DNA from 3 places in the Brenneria uluponensis genome. Region 1 is predicted to be linked to each of the others. Evidence: predicted binding sites of a transcription regulator. Region 1 holds the regulator's gene; each other region holds the start of a gene.

Region 1 (4,217 bases):
TCACAGATAAGCATCAATAATGTGGACTTAAAACTATTACGCGTATTCAAAAGCGTTGTTGAAGCCGGAGGTTTTACTTCTGCAAGCCATGAATTAAACATTGGATTGGCAGCAATAAGCAAACAGGTTTCTGATCTGGAAATTCGCCTTGGGATGACACTATGCAGCCGTGGCCGTGATGGTTTCTTTCTTACCGAATATGGCAGCATCGTCTATCAGGCCACGTTGGAGCTATTTTCTTCCATCAATCAATTTCGCGATCGTCTGCAAAGTAGCCGTAATGAAATCCTCGGTGAAATCAATATCAGTGTGATTGATAACACCATCACCGACCGTCAGTCGCCCATCACCAAAGCGGTGCGTCAACTCGCTTACGTCGCACCAAAACTGAACATCAGGCTTCAAACGGAACAGCTCGACAATCTTGAGAGAGGATTAAACGAAGGCCGATTAACCTGCGCTATTGCTCCGGTTTATGAAGAAAAAAGCGAGTTTGAATATTATTTTCTCTATCAGGAAGAGTCACAAATATATTGTAGTAACGAGCATGAATTCTTCCATTTAAATGACTCGGATATCACTATTGATATGTTGAAAAATGCTAAAGTCATTAATCATAGTTACGCCAGCATGCATCATAAAAATAAGGTATTTAATTTCAAGAATAGCAATATTCAGGCGGTGCAAATTGAATCTGTCGCCATGCTCATTCTGACTGGGCATTTTATTGGCTATCTCCCTTGCCATTATGCAGAAAGATATGTTGAACAAAATTTACTACGGCCTATTACTTCAGAATCATTAACCATTTTCACCCGATTCTGTTTTATTATCAAAAAAGGGAAAAGAATAAATACGATCATAAAATTATTTATGGACGCGTTGGGCATCCAGAGTGAATCATAATCACATGCACTATTTTGGTGCCTACCACTCATTTTCGATACTACGTGTTCACTACATCAGCATCAGCACTTACTACGGCGCCACCTCGAACAGCAGCGCGTGCCACTGACAACCGTGAGATATACCCACCTCACGGTCATTAAAGCTCTACGCCACGTCACGCACTTCATGACTGTGGGTAATATCCACCGCCTGACCCAGCATCAACGCGACAGAGCAATATTTTTCAGCTGAAAGGGAAACCGCTCGCTCCACGACCTTATCGGCCAGTCCCTTACCAGTAACGATAAAATGCAGATTGATGGCAGTGAACAAACGAGGGGCATCGGTTTTACGATCCGAAGTCAGCCGGACTTCACAGTCCACCACATCATTACGGCCTTTTTGCAGAATGGAAACCACATCAATAGCACTACACCCACCGACAGACATCAGCACCATTTCCATCGGGCTTGGCGCTTTATCACCGGCATTGCCATCCATTAATACCTGATGTCCGGAGGCAGATTCACCGATAAACGTTAAGCCTTCAACCCACTTCACTCGCGCCTGCATAAATTCACCCTCAATCAACTATTTTTGAAATATTACATCGCTTATGTACAAAAAAGCCTGATAATCAGAGCTTAGTCATGCTGAAGCGAGACAACACAAGACACTACGTGCAACCTGTGTTACAAACGAATCCTGAATCTGCTTATTTCGAGCCAAAGCAAAAAAACAAGCAGATCATGACGTCACTCGATAGAGACCTAATATATTCCCTGACGTCATTCCGCCTACACGGAATTTGAATTATAACTATGTTATCACGCCGTACAGGGAACTCTGAACCCTGTGATTTGCGCAGTGAATTACAACAGAGGATGACAGCGAATGGTTCTCGGCAAACCGCAAACAGACCCGACTCTTGAATGGTTCCTTTCTCATTGCCATATTCACAAGTATCCATCAAAGAGCACGCTTATTCACCAAGGTGAAAAAGCAGAAACGCTTTACTACATCGTGAAAGGTGCTGTCGCAGTGCTGATCAAAGATGAAGAAGGCAAAGAAATGATTCTCTCCTATCTCAATCAGGGGGATTTTATTGGTGAACTCGGATTGTTTGAAGAAGGCCAGGAGCGAAGTGCCTGGGTGAGAGCCAAAACTGCCTGCGAAGTTGCTGAAATTTCATATAAAAAATTCCGTCAACTGATTCAGGTTAACCCTGACATTCTGATGCGATTATCTGCTCAGATGGCGAACCGTCTACAGGTAACGTCAGAGAAAGTGGGCAATCTTGCCTTCCTGGACGTAACAGGTCGTATTGCTCAGACGTTGCTTAATCTGGCCAAACAACCTGATGCCATGACCCACCCAGATGGCATGCAGATTAAGATCACCCGCCAGGAAATCGGCCAAATCGTGGGGTGCTCCCGCGAAACAGTAGGCCGTATACTGAAAATGTTGGAAGATCAAAATCTTATATCTGCCCATGGGAAAACCATCGTGGTTTATGGCACCCGCTAACCCATATCAGATAACAAAAGAGCGTGCCACAGCACGCTCTTTTCGTTTTGTCTAAAGACGGCTTACTGACCGTTGACGACCTGTGCCACCGCTTTGGCGAAAAGCGCCATGCCTTGATCGATATCGGCCAGTTCAATGACTAATGAAGGTACAAAACGGATCACATCCGGCCCTGCCACCAAAATCATCAGGCCATGCTCAGCAGAAGCAGTCAGGAAATCCCGTGCCCGACCCTGCCATTCAGGTTTTAGCGCCACGCCCAGCAACAGTCCTTGACCACGAATTTCGTCGAAAATGCCGAACTCCGCATTAATAGTATTCAACGCCGCCACAAAACGATCGTGACGCTCGGCCACACCTGACAGCACCTCCGGCGTATTAATCGTATCCAACGCCGCTTCCGCCACCGCGCAGGCCAACGGATTACCGCCATACGTCGTACCGTGAACCCCCACCGTCATCACCGAAGCAATTTCCTCGGTGGTCAGCATTGCACTAATGGGAAAACCACCGCCCAACGCTTTGGCCGTAGTCAAAATATCCGGCTGAACATCGTAATGCATATAAGAGAACAGTTTACCGGTGCGTCCCATCCCACACTGAACTTCATCAAACACCATCAGCGCCTGATATTGATCGCACAACGCCCGCACACCGTTTATAAATTCCGGCGTTGCAGGAATAACACCACCCTCGCCCTGCACCGGCTCTAACACCACCGCGCAGGTGTGGTCATCCATAACGGCTTTGACAGCGGCCAGATCATTAAACGGTACATGGATAATATCTGCCGGCTTAGGGCCGAAACCATCCGCATATTTCGCCTGCCCCCCCACCGACACAGTAAATAGTGTTCGGCCATGGAATGCATGATAGAACGCGATGATTTTGGTTTTGTACGGACTGTAACGCTTGATGGCATAGTGACGAGCCAGCTTGAAAGCCGCTTCATTAGCTTCCGCACCGGAATTAACGAAAAAGACCCGATCCGCGAACGTCGCATTGATAAGCTTGCTTGCCAACCGCAAAGCCGGTTCATTGGTAAAAACATTGCTGGTATGCCACAGGGTTTCCCCCTGCTGTTTGAGTGCTTCAACCAACGCCGGATGGCAATGCCCTAACGCTGTCACTGCAATCCCGCCGGAAAAATCGATATATTCCTTACCTTGCTGGTCCCAAACCCGGCTTCCCTTGCCTTTAACCGGCACAAACTGCGCTGGTGCATAAACCGGAAGTATTACTTTATTGTGAGTGTCTCTTGTTACCGCCATTTTATCTGTTGCCATCTGCTTCCCCGCCTCAATATCTCACTACCTTGAATGAAAATATAGTCAATAAATATGCATAAAAAGTCATAACGAGGCAATCATTAATCTGCTGGAAAAGAAAATTATCCACTATATGACTATAAACCAAGAAAATTCTTCAATAACTGATGCCCCTGCTGGCTCAGGATACTTTCCGGGTGAAACTGCACCCCTTCCAGAGGCAGAGAACGGTGACGAATGCCCATGATTTCATCTATTCCCTGCTGATGCTCACTCCAGGCGGTAATCTCGAAACAGTCAGGCAGAGAAGCCTTGTCGATCACCAGAGAATGATAACGCGTGACGTTCAACGGCTGAGCCAACCCGGTAAACACCCCCACATTGGTATGCTGAATTAATGATGTTTTGCCATGCATTACCTGCCGGGCACGGATCACTCGTGCGCCAAACACCTGCCCCAGCGCCTGATGCCCAAGACAAACCCCCAGAATCGGCAGTCTACCGGCAAAATGGCGGATAGCCGCCAGCGAGATG
Region 2 (4,217 bases), 1.2 Mb from region 1:
GGAAAGTATATTGTCCGAGATGCTGCACTTGAGCGCCATCGGCAATCGTTTTGGGCGTTTCAATGTGGACGATACTGCCAGTGCGAAAAGACTGTTGCCCGTCGTTGCCTGCCACGGGTTCGACACCATAAATTTTACAGCTCGGAGACAGCCGGCGCGCTGCCAGCGCCGAACCGGACAGTAAACCGCCACCACCCAGACAGACAAACAGCGCGTCCAGTTCTCCCGTTTCCTCAATCAGCTCTTTGGCCGATGTGCCCTGACCGGCAATCACATCAGGATGATCGTAAGAAGGGATCAGCATCAGTCCTGCTTTGTTGGCCAGATCTCGGCCAATCTGTTCCCGATCTTCCGTATAGCGATCATAGGTGACAATATTGGCACCATAGCCTCGTGTGGCGGCAATTTTGGATTCAGGGGCGTCCTGCGGCATGAGGATTGTCGCCGAGATATCGAGCAAACGAGCGGCAAGCGCAATTCCTTGCGCGTGATTACCAGAAGAGAAGGCCAACACGCCCGCTCGGCGCTGCATTGCCGTAAACCGGGATAAGGCGTTCATGGCTCCCCGAAATTTAAAGGCGCCGGTGCGTTGCAGATTTTCGCATTTAAAAAAAACCTCGGCACCGAAATCATTATCAACGGTGCGAGAGGTGGCAACCGGCGTGCGGTGTGCATGGCCGTCAAGGCGCTCGGCAGCGGCGATAACATCTTCATAAGTAGGAAGTTTGAACGGGATCATGATGTGTGGCTCCTGTTAATATTTTCAACTCGGTCACCCGGTTCGGGATTAAACGCAGTCGCTTCCATTTTCAGCGCTACGCCATGATGTCGTGCCGGGGGTTAAGTGGATGCAAACCCGGCAGTTCAGCATCAAAGACCGTTATTTGGCGTAGCTATAGGCGGAAGCCCGCGAAATACCAAGATGTTGCGCTATGGTGTCCATTGACCGTTTGACGTCCAACAGGCCGCTATCACGTAACTCCAGTATTAACTGTCGCCGTTCCGGCGTTTTCAATGCCCGTGGCGTGCTGGCCAGACGGGCGGCAAACTGGTCAATACGCTGCCTGATGGCTTCAGTTCCGGCAGGTTCGAGTGATTCCGTCACCGCATTACTGTTAAGCTGGCTAAACTGGGCCAGTGCATTTTGTACGCTGCGAAACATCGTCATATCCACATTGATGCACAGCGCTGCCACGTACTGACCGTTTTCATCCTTAATACCGATTGACGTACTTTTCACCGGACGGCCATCGACAAACTGGTTGGCATAGTTGGCAATGACTTGCGGATAGTCAGGATCGCCAATGCGCGCCAACCCCAGCTCAGTTGCCGGCTCACCTACTTCGCGGCCTGAAAGACTATTATAAATTTCTAAAATGGCGTGTTGCGGGTTTTTCAGGTCGTGAACCACCACTTCGCAAAACGGGGCAAAGGTGTCACTCAACCCTTGTGCAATGCAGGATATTTGTGTCAGAAGAGCGAGTTTCTCGCTGGATTGGATTGTCACCACGGTGCTCCTGTCATGTCTGTTTTGGATAAAATATTTATATATGGATAAATTGTCAAATTTTATACAAACAGTAAAATCAGCGGCGCATGGTTTGTTATTTGTTTTGGTGTGATAATAATCACATCTAATGTGATTTATTTGACTGTATTTACCTATTTATGTGAATAAAATTACAAATAAGCGTGTCGATGTAGATTCAAATATCAGGGAACGGGTGAATACGCTCCTGTCAGTGATGAATGATGGTAATGCGGTGGGTTTGGCTACTCGACACGAGTCCCCTGCTGAGTGCTATTCTCAGTGAACCAGAATGCCGAGTATTGCTTAAATATCGCTGGCCCTGCTTTTGTATTTACCGATCAAACTGGCTGAAGAGTTGGAGTATTGTATGACAGAGTTAACCGCTGCGGCGCAGCGTGCATTGGGTTTGATGGATTTAACCACCCTGAATGATGACGATACCGATGAAAAAGTGACCGCACTTTGCCATCAGGCCAATAGCCCGGCCGGCAAGACGGCCGCCATCTGCATTTATCCCCGCTTTATTCCGCTGGCCCGCAAGACGTTGCGTGAACAGGGCACGCCGGACATCCGCATTGCGACGGTGACCAACTTCCCACACGGTAATGATGATATTGCCATTGCTGTGGCGGAAACCAACGCTGCTATTGCCTATGGCGTAGATGAAGTGGATGTGGTGTTCCCGTATCGCGCGTTGATAGCGGGAAATGCCCAAGTGGGTTTTAAACTGGTGCAGGCGTGCAAAGAAGTATGTGATGCCGCCAGTGTGCTGCTGAAAGTGATTATCGAAACCGGCGAGTTGAAAGAGGATGCGTTGATCCGCCAGGCCAGCGAGATAGCCATTGATGCTGGCGCCGATTTTATTAAAACCTCCACCGGTAAAGTGCCGGTCAACGCGACCCTGCGTAGCGCGGAGGTGATACTGAGCGTCATCCGTGATAAGGGTGTTGGTGAACGGGTCGGTTTTAAAGCGGCGGGCGGTGTGCGTACCGCTGAGGATGCGGCTCAGTATTTGCAACTTGCCGATACGATTATGGGTACAGGTTGGGCTGATGCGCGTCATTTCCGTTTTGGCGCTTCCAGCTTACTGGGTAGCCTGTTAAATACGCTGGGACACTAAACTGCCGCTGCGCATCGTGGTTATTGGAGATCCCGTAAATCCCGATGCTACGGTATTGATTAACCGTCCCTTATGCTGGAGAAAACACCTTGTTTCTGATTCAGGAGATCATTCGTAAAAAGCGTGATGGGCAGCCGCTTAGTGCGGAAGAAATCCGCTTTTTCGTTAACGGTATCTGTGACAACACAGTATCGGAAGGGCAAATTGCGGCACTGGCCATGACCATTTATTTCCATGATATGACCATGGAGGAGCGTGTCGCGCTGACACTGGCAATGCGTGATTCCGGTACGGTTCTTGACTGGAAAAGCCTCAATCTTAACGGACCGCTGGTGGATAAACACTCCACTGGCGGTGTTGGTGATGTGACCTCGTTGATGCTGGGGCCGATGATAGCCGCCTGCGGTGGCTATGTGCCGATGATTTCCGGGCGAGGTCTGGGACATACCGGAGGAACACTGGATAAGCTGGAGTCGATTCCTGGTCTGGACATTTTTCCCGACAATGACGAATTCCGTCGGATTATCCAACAGGTGGGCGTGGCGATTATCGGCCAGACGAATTCACTGGCACCCGCGGATAAACGGTTCTATGCCACTCGGGATATTACTGCCACGGTGGACTCCATCCCGCTGATTACCGCCTCCATTCTGGCGAAAAAACTGGCGGAAGGACTGGATGCGCTGGTAATGGATGTAAAAGTGGGGTCGGGCGCGTTTATGCCGACCTATGAACAGTCTGAACAACTGGCGCTGGCGATTGTCGGCGTGGCCAATAACGCTGGATGCCGTACCAGTGCGTTGCTAACGGATATGAATCAGGTGTTGGCATCCAGTGCGGGGAATGCGCTGGAGGTCCGGGAGGCGGTGCGTTTTCTGACGGGAGAACACCGTAATCCGCGATTATATGAAGTCACTATGGCGCTGTGTGAAGATATGCTGCTGGCGGGACATCTGGCGAACAACAGTTCGGATGCCCGGTCGCGTTTACAGGCGGTGCTGGATAATGGTAAGGCGGCGGAGGTATTTGGCCGCATGGTGGCCGCACAGCGTGGACCAGTGGATTTCGTCGAGCATCATGATCGTTATCTCTCTTCCGCTACGTTGAGCAAACCAGTGTTTGCCGAACATGATGGGATCGTCAGCACGATGGACACCCGTGCGCTGGGGATGGCGGTGGTGGCGCTGGGGGGTGGTCGCCGTCAGGCCGGTGCCAGTATTGATCATCGTGTTGGGCTGAGTGACATGGTCAGTCTGGGAGACCGTGTGGATTCGCAGCGTCCGCTGGCGATTATTCATGCCAATACAGAAGCGCAATGGCGACAGGCAGAGCAGGAAGTCCGGGCAGCAATTGTTGTCAGTGACTGTGCGCCGAAGCCAATGCCGATAATTTATCGTCGGTTAAGTGCAAAGGATGTATCGCTTTCCGATTGAAAGCGGCGCAAATCGCCGATAAAGAACACAGGAGATAACAACATGAAACGTGCATTTATTATGGTGCTCGACTCATTTGGCATCGGTAGTGCTGCCGATGCCGCAAAGTTTGGTGATGCTGGCTCAGATACAC
Region 3 (4,217 bases), 1.4 Mb from region 1:
GTGGCATTCACGATATTCATCGCTGTTTTCATACTGAAATAGATTTAATCTTACCAAGTCGAATTCGAGATTAGATGATAAAAAAAGGTAGCGGAGATTCCTCCACTACCTTGAGTAATTACCATGTATATTGACGCTAACGATTACTCAATACCACGGCTACGCAGGTAATCTTCGTAATTACCGGAAAAATCCACCACTTTCTGCGGTGTAATTTCCAGAATACGTGTCGCCAATGAGCTAACGAATTCGCGGTCGTGCGACACAAACAGTAACGTACCTGGGTACATTTCCAGCGCCATGTTCAGTGATTCAATGGATTCCATATCCAGGTGGTTAGTTGGTTCGTCCATCACCAATACATTCGGACGCTGCATCATCAGCTTGCCAAACAACATACGGCCTTTCTCTCCGCCGGATAATACCTTGACATTCTTTCTGATATCGTCCTGGGAGAACAGAAGACGACCCAATACACTACGTACCGCCTGTTCGTCATCCTTTTCCTGTTTCCACTGACTCATCCAGTCAAATACGGTGAGATCGTCCTCAAACTCATATTCATGATCCTGAGCATAATAACCAATTTTTACATTCTCAGACCATTTCACCGTACCGGCATCCGGTGGTAAATCACCGACCAGTGTTTTCATCAGCGTCGATTTACCAATCCCGTTATTACCGAGAATAGCCACCTTGTCGCCGACTTCAATCAGCAATTTTAGCTGGCTGAACAGTGGGCCATTATCAAAACCCTTAGTCAGTCCTTCCACTTCTAATGCGTTACGGAACAGTTTCTTATCCTGTTCAAAACGGATGAACGGATTCTGGCGGCTGGAGGCTTTCACCTCTTCCAACTGGATTTTTTCTATCTGACGGGCTCGGGACGTCGCTTGACGGGATTTGGAAGCATTGGCACTGAAACGGCTGACAAATGACTGCAATTCAGAGATCTGCGCTTTTTTCTTGGCATTATCCGCCAGCAGACGCTCACGAGATTGCGTCGATGCCGTCATATACTCGTCATAATTTCCGGGATAAATACGCAACTCACCATAATCCAGATCCGCCATATGGGTACATACCATATTCAAAAAGTGACGGTCATGGGAGATGATGATCATGGTGCTGTTACGTTCATTCAGCACCTGTTCCAACCAACGAATCGTGTCAATGTCCAGGTTGTTGGTCGGTTCGTCCAGCAGCAGAATATCAGGATCAGCAAATAATGCCTGTGCCAGCAATACACGCAACTTCCAGCCAGGCGCAATTTCACTCATCATCCCATAGTGCTGTTCCAGCGGAATACCGACGCCCAGCAGCAACTCACCAGCACGGGCCTCGGCAGTATACCCATCCATTTCGCCATATTTTATTTCCAGATCAGCGACTTTATACCCATCTTCTTCGCTCATTTCCGCCATGGAATAAATATGGTCACGTTCTTCCTTTACCGTCCACAGCTCAGCGTGCCCCATAATCACCGTATCCAGTACAGTATGGTTTTCAAACGCAAACTGATCCTGACGCAGTTTCCCCAATCGTTCATTAGGTTCGAGAAACACGTTGCCCGCGGTCGGTATCAGATCACCGCCAAGGATTTTCATAAAGGTGGACTTACCGCAACCATTGGCACCGATCAACCCATAGCGGTTACCATTGCCAAACTTCACGGAAATGTTTTCAAATAGCGGCTTACTGCCGAATTGCATCGTAATATTGTTGGTACTTAACACAGCACTTACTCACGTTAAAATGTGATTTGGCGCGCATTATGCCATAAGCCGGAGTCAGAATCCCGGTCAGATTTGTGTGAGTTTTAATCTCTTCTGACCCAATATTTATCCCCCACAGGACAAATGTCTTTCAATAACCATAATATGGGCACTTTCATTGCCCAAAAAGGAGTGCCCGATGCCGTCAGAACGTAAGTTTAAGCAAGTCGATGTCTTCACTCACCTTGCATACAAAGGCAACCCACTGGCCGTTATACTGGATGCTGACGGTCTGAGTGATGAGCAAATGCAAGATATCGCGCGCTGGACTCACCTTTCTGAAACCACCTTCGTATTTCCACCTACCGACCCGGCAGCCGATTATCAGGTGCGCATCTTCACACCGGTGTCAGAATTTCCCTTTGCTGGGCACCCCACGCTGGGCACCGCACATGCCTTATTGGAAGCAGGACTGAAACCACATGTTTCCGGCCAGCTTATCCAGCAGTGTGGCATTGGCCTGGTATCCATCAATATCGCCGCCGATGGTCAGCTCGCGTTTCGGGCACCCGAGGCCTGCATTGACGTCATCCATGAAGAACTATACCCATTGATTGATGCGACACTACAACACGGTTTGAGAGATCACCGTTATGCGCCCGCCAACGTCCGTATGGGGACCTGCTGGATTACGGTACGCATGGAAACAGCAACAACCTGCCTGAATGTCCGGCCCGACCTGGCATCGCTCGAATCTCTGCTTCAACAATGCCAGTCCAATGGATTTGCCCTTTACGGGCCTCATGACAACACAATGCAGGACGATTATGAAGTCAGAGTATTTACCATAGAGAATGGACAACTGGTTGAAGATCCGGTGACAGGTAGCGCCAATGCCTGCATCGCCCGGTTACTACAAATGGAATATTATCCAGATAACATGGACACAAAGCTGAAGCTGGGTTACAGCGTCCGTCAGGGCACAATCCTCAATCACAGTGGACGAGTGAAGGTAGCTTATATCGATGGACATCCCTGGATCGGGGGATACAGCCAAACCCTTATCGACGGTATTATCAAAATCTAGCATTACTCATCAAGATACCAATAATAGCGGGGAAGCATGGCTGGCTAACCCGTTTCGTTTTCTGCCCGCAGAATAATGAGAAAAGCCAATACAATATAATTTTTTATTTTTAATACTCCAGGGTAATGAAATATAGCATTCTCCTGTCAGATTGATGATAAAACCAATTTTTAGGGGGCACGCAGCGATAAGTTCGTCTCCGTCAGCCGATGGCGCGCCTTGCGCTGTGGTTGCCCCGCCTATCTCGATCTGCAAGACGCCTTTATCATTGCCGCACGGCTAAAATCACTCATCCGGAAATATTTTTGTGTTCAATCAGGCACAACGTGGTGACGCCGCTTGCCGACTCGTTAAACCAGACCCGTAGCTGCACGCCCTCGCAGTAGGCGTCAGCCAGGTTCTCCGCCAGTTCGAAACATAATAAATTCTGCGGCAGATCCATACTTATCAATTTAGCCGCAGAAAAATTGAAATACCGCCCCACCGCCGGATATAGCGCTTTGAATATAGATTCTTTGGCAGAAAAAATATGCGTAAAGTATTTATCCAGCCCTTCACTCATCGTGTTAACCAGCCACCGTTCACGCTGATCGAGTACAACCTTGCCAAGCTCTTCTGCTGCGTTTGCCTGAACAACCCAATTTTCTGTATCGACTCCAACTGCAACATAATCTTTTTTCTTAGCAACAATACATATGGCGCTATCGTTACTGTGGCTGATCGATCCCAGCAAATGTTCCGGCCATATCGGGCACCGGTTGCTATCGCTAAATACATTAAACTGTTGTATTCCCATTTCGGTAAGACACTGCTTTGCCAAATAACGGCCAGCAAAATATTCGGCGCGCCTTTTTCCCGTCGAACATTTCACCGTGGCCGGCAGGAAAATATTTTCTTTTATAAACAAGTCGTCATCAAACCGACTGATATCGAACCAGCAATTGGCGACATGTAAATTCGCGTTGTACACTAAAGGGGAAACCGTCAGTTTCATAAATTGAGTCAGCAGAAATGAGCTAGAAAAAGACATTGTTATTTGCTCTACCTTTCCTGAACATCATTAAGTTTCTATCGTAATGCCAAGAAAATCTTGGTACAAGAATAAGGATCTAACATGATCGGTAAAGTTGCCGTTATCGGTGCGGGTGTCATGGGTACCGGCATCAGTCAGGTATTAGCAGAGCATCATATTGATGTCATCCTGGTGGATCTTGAGCAAGCTATTCTGGAAAATGCCCTGACAACAATCCGGCAAAATATTCGGCTAAATATGTTGATGGGCAAAATGAATCGGGATCTGGATTTGAATGTCCTGTTTTCACTTATCCACGTAACAACGTCACTAAATGATATTCAAGATGTTGATTTTGTTATAGAAAATACCACTGAAAAATGGACCACTAAAGTAAAAATCT

What was found. The regulator CRP, encoded in region 1, controls carbon source genes, mostly activating them, when cyclic AMP is high. The targets are predictions, from matches to a motif close to ATGTGANNNNNNTCACAT.
Region 2: the regulator CRP is predicted to act here: its motif matches at 1,617-1,634, upstream of deoC (deoxyribose-phosphate aldolase).
Region 3: the regulator CRP is predicted to act here: its motif matches at 1,756-1,773, upstream of RS889_RS07995 (ABC-F family ATPase).

What each region holds. Positions count from the first base shown of each region.
Region 1 covers NZ_CP135917.1:360,782-364,998, reverse strand. Annotated here, with positions in the region: gene RS889_RS01725 (LysR family transcriptional regulator) at 1-906, shown strand, start outside; gene RS889_RS01720 (OsmC family protein) at 1,054-1,461, opposite strand; gene crp (cAMP-activated global transcriptional regulator CRP) at 1,783-2,415, shown strand; gene argD (bifunctional acetylornithine/succinyldiaminopimelate transaminase) at 2,478-3,701, opposite strand; gene RS889_RS01705 (aminodeoxychorismate synthase component II) at 3,821-4,217, opposite strand, start outside.
Region 2 covers NZ_CP135917.1:4,245,375-4,249,591, reverse strand. Annotated here, with positions in the region: gene RS889_RS19665 (threo-3-hydroxy-L-aspartate ammonia-lyase) at 1-739, opposite strand, end outside; gene RS889_RS19660 (helix-turn-helix transcriptional regulator) at 881-1,501, opposite strand; gene deoC (deoxyribose-phosphate aldolase) at 1,899-2,651, shown strand; gene deoA (thymidine phosphorylase) at 2,741-4,084, shown strand; gene deoB (phosphopentomutase) at 4,127-4,217, shown strand, end outside.
Region 3 covers NZ_CP135917.1:1,728,032-1,732,248, reverse strand. Annotated here, with positions in the region: gene RS889_RS07995 (ABC-F family ATPase) at 144-1,712, opposite strand; gene RS889_RS07990 (PhzF family phenazine biosynthesis protein) at 1,915-2,802, shown strand; gene RS889_RS07985 (4'-phosphopantetheinyl transferase family protein) at 3,092-3,832, opposite strand; gene RS889_RS07980 (3-hydroxyacyl-CoA dehydrogenase family protein) at 3,917-4,217, shown strand, end outside.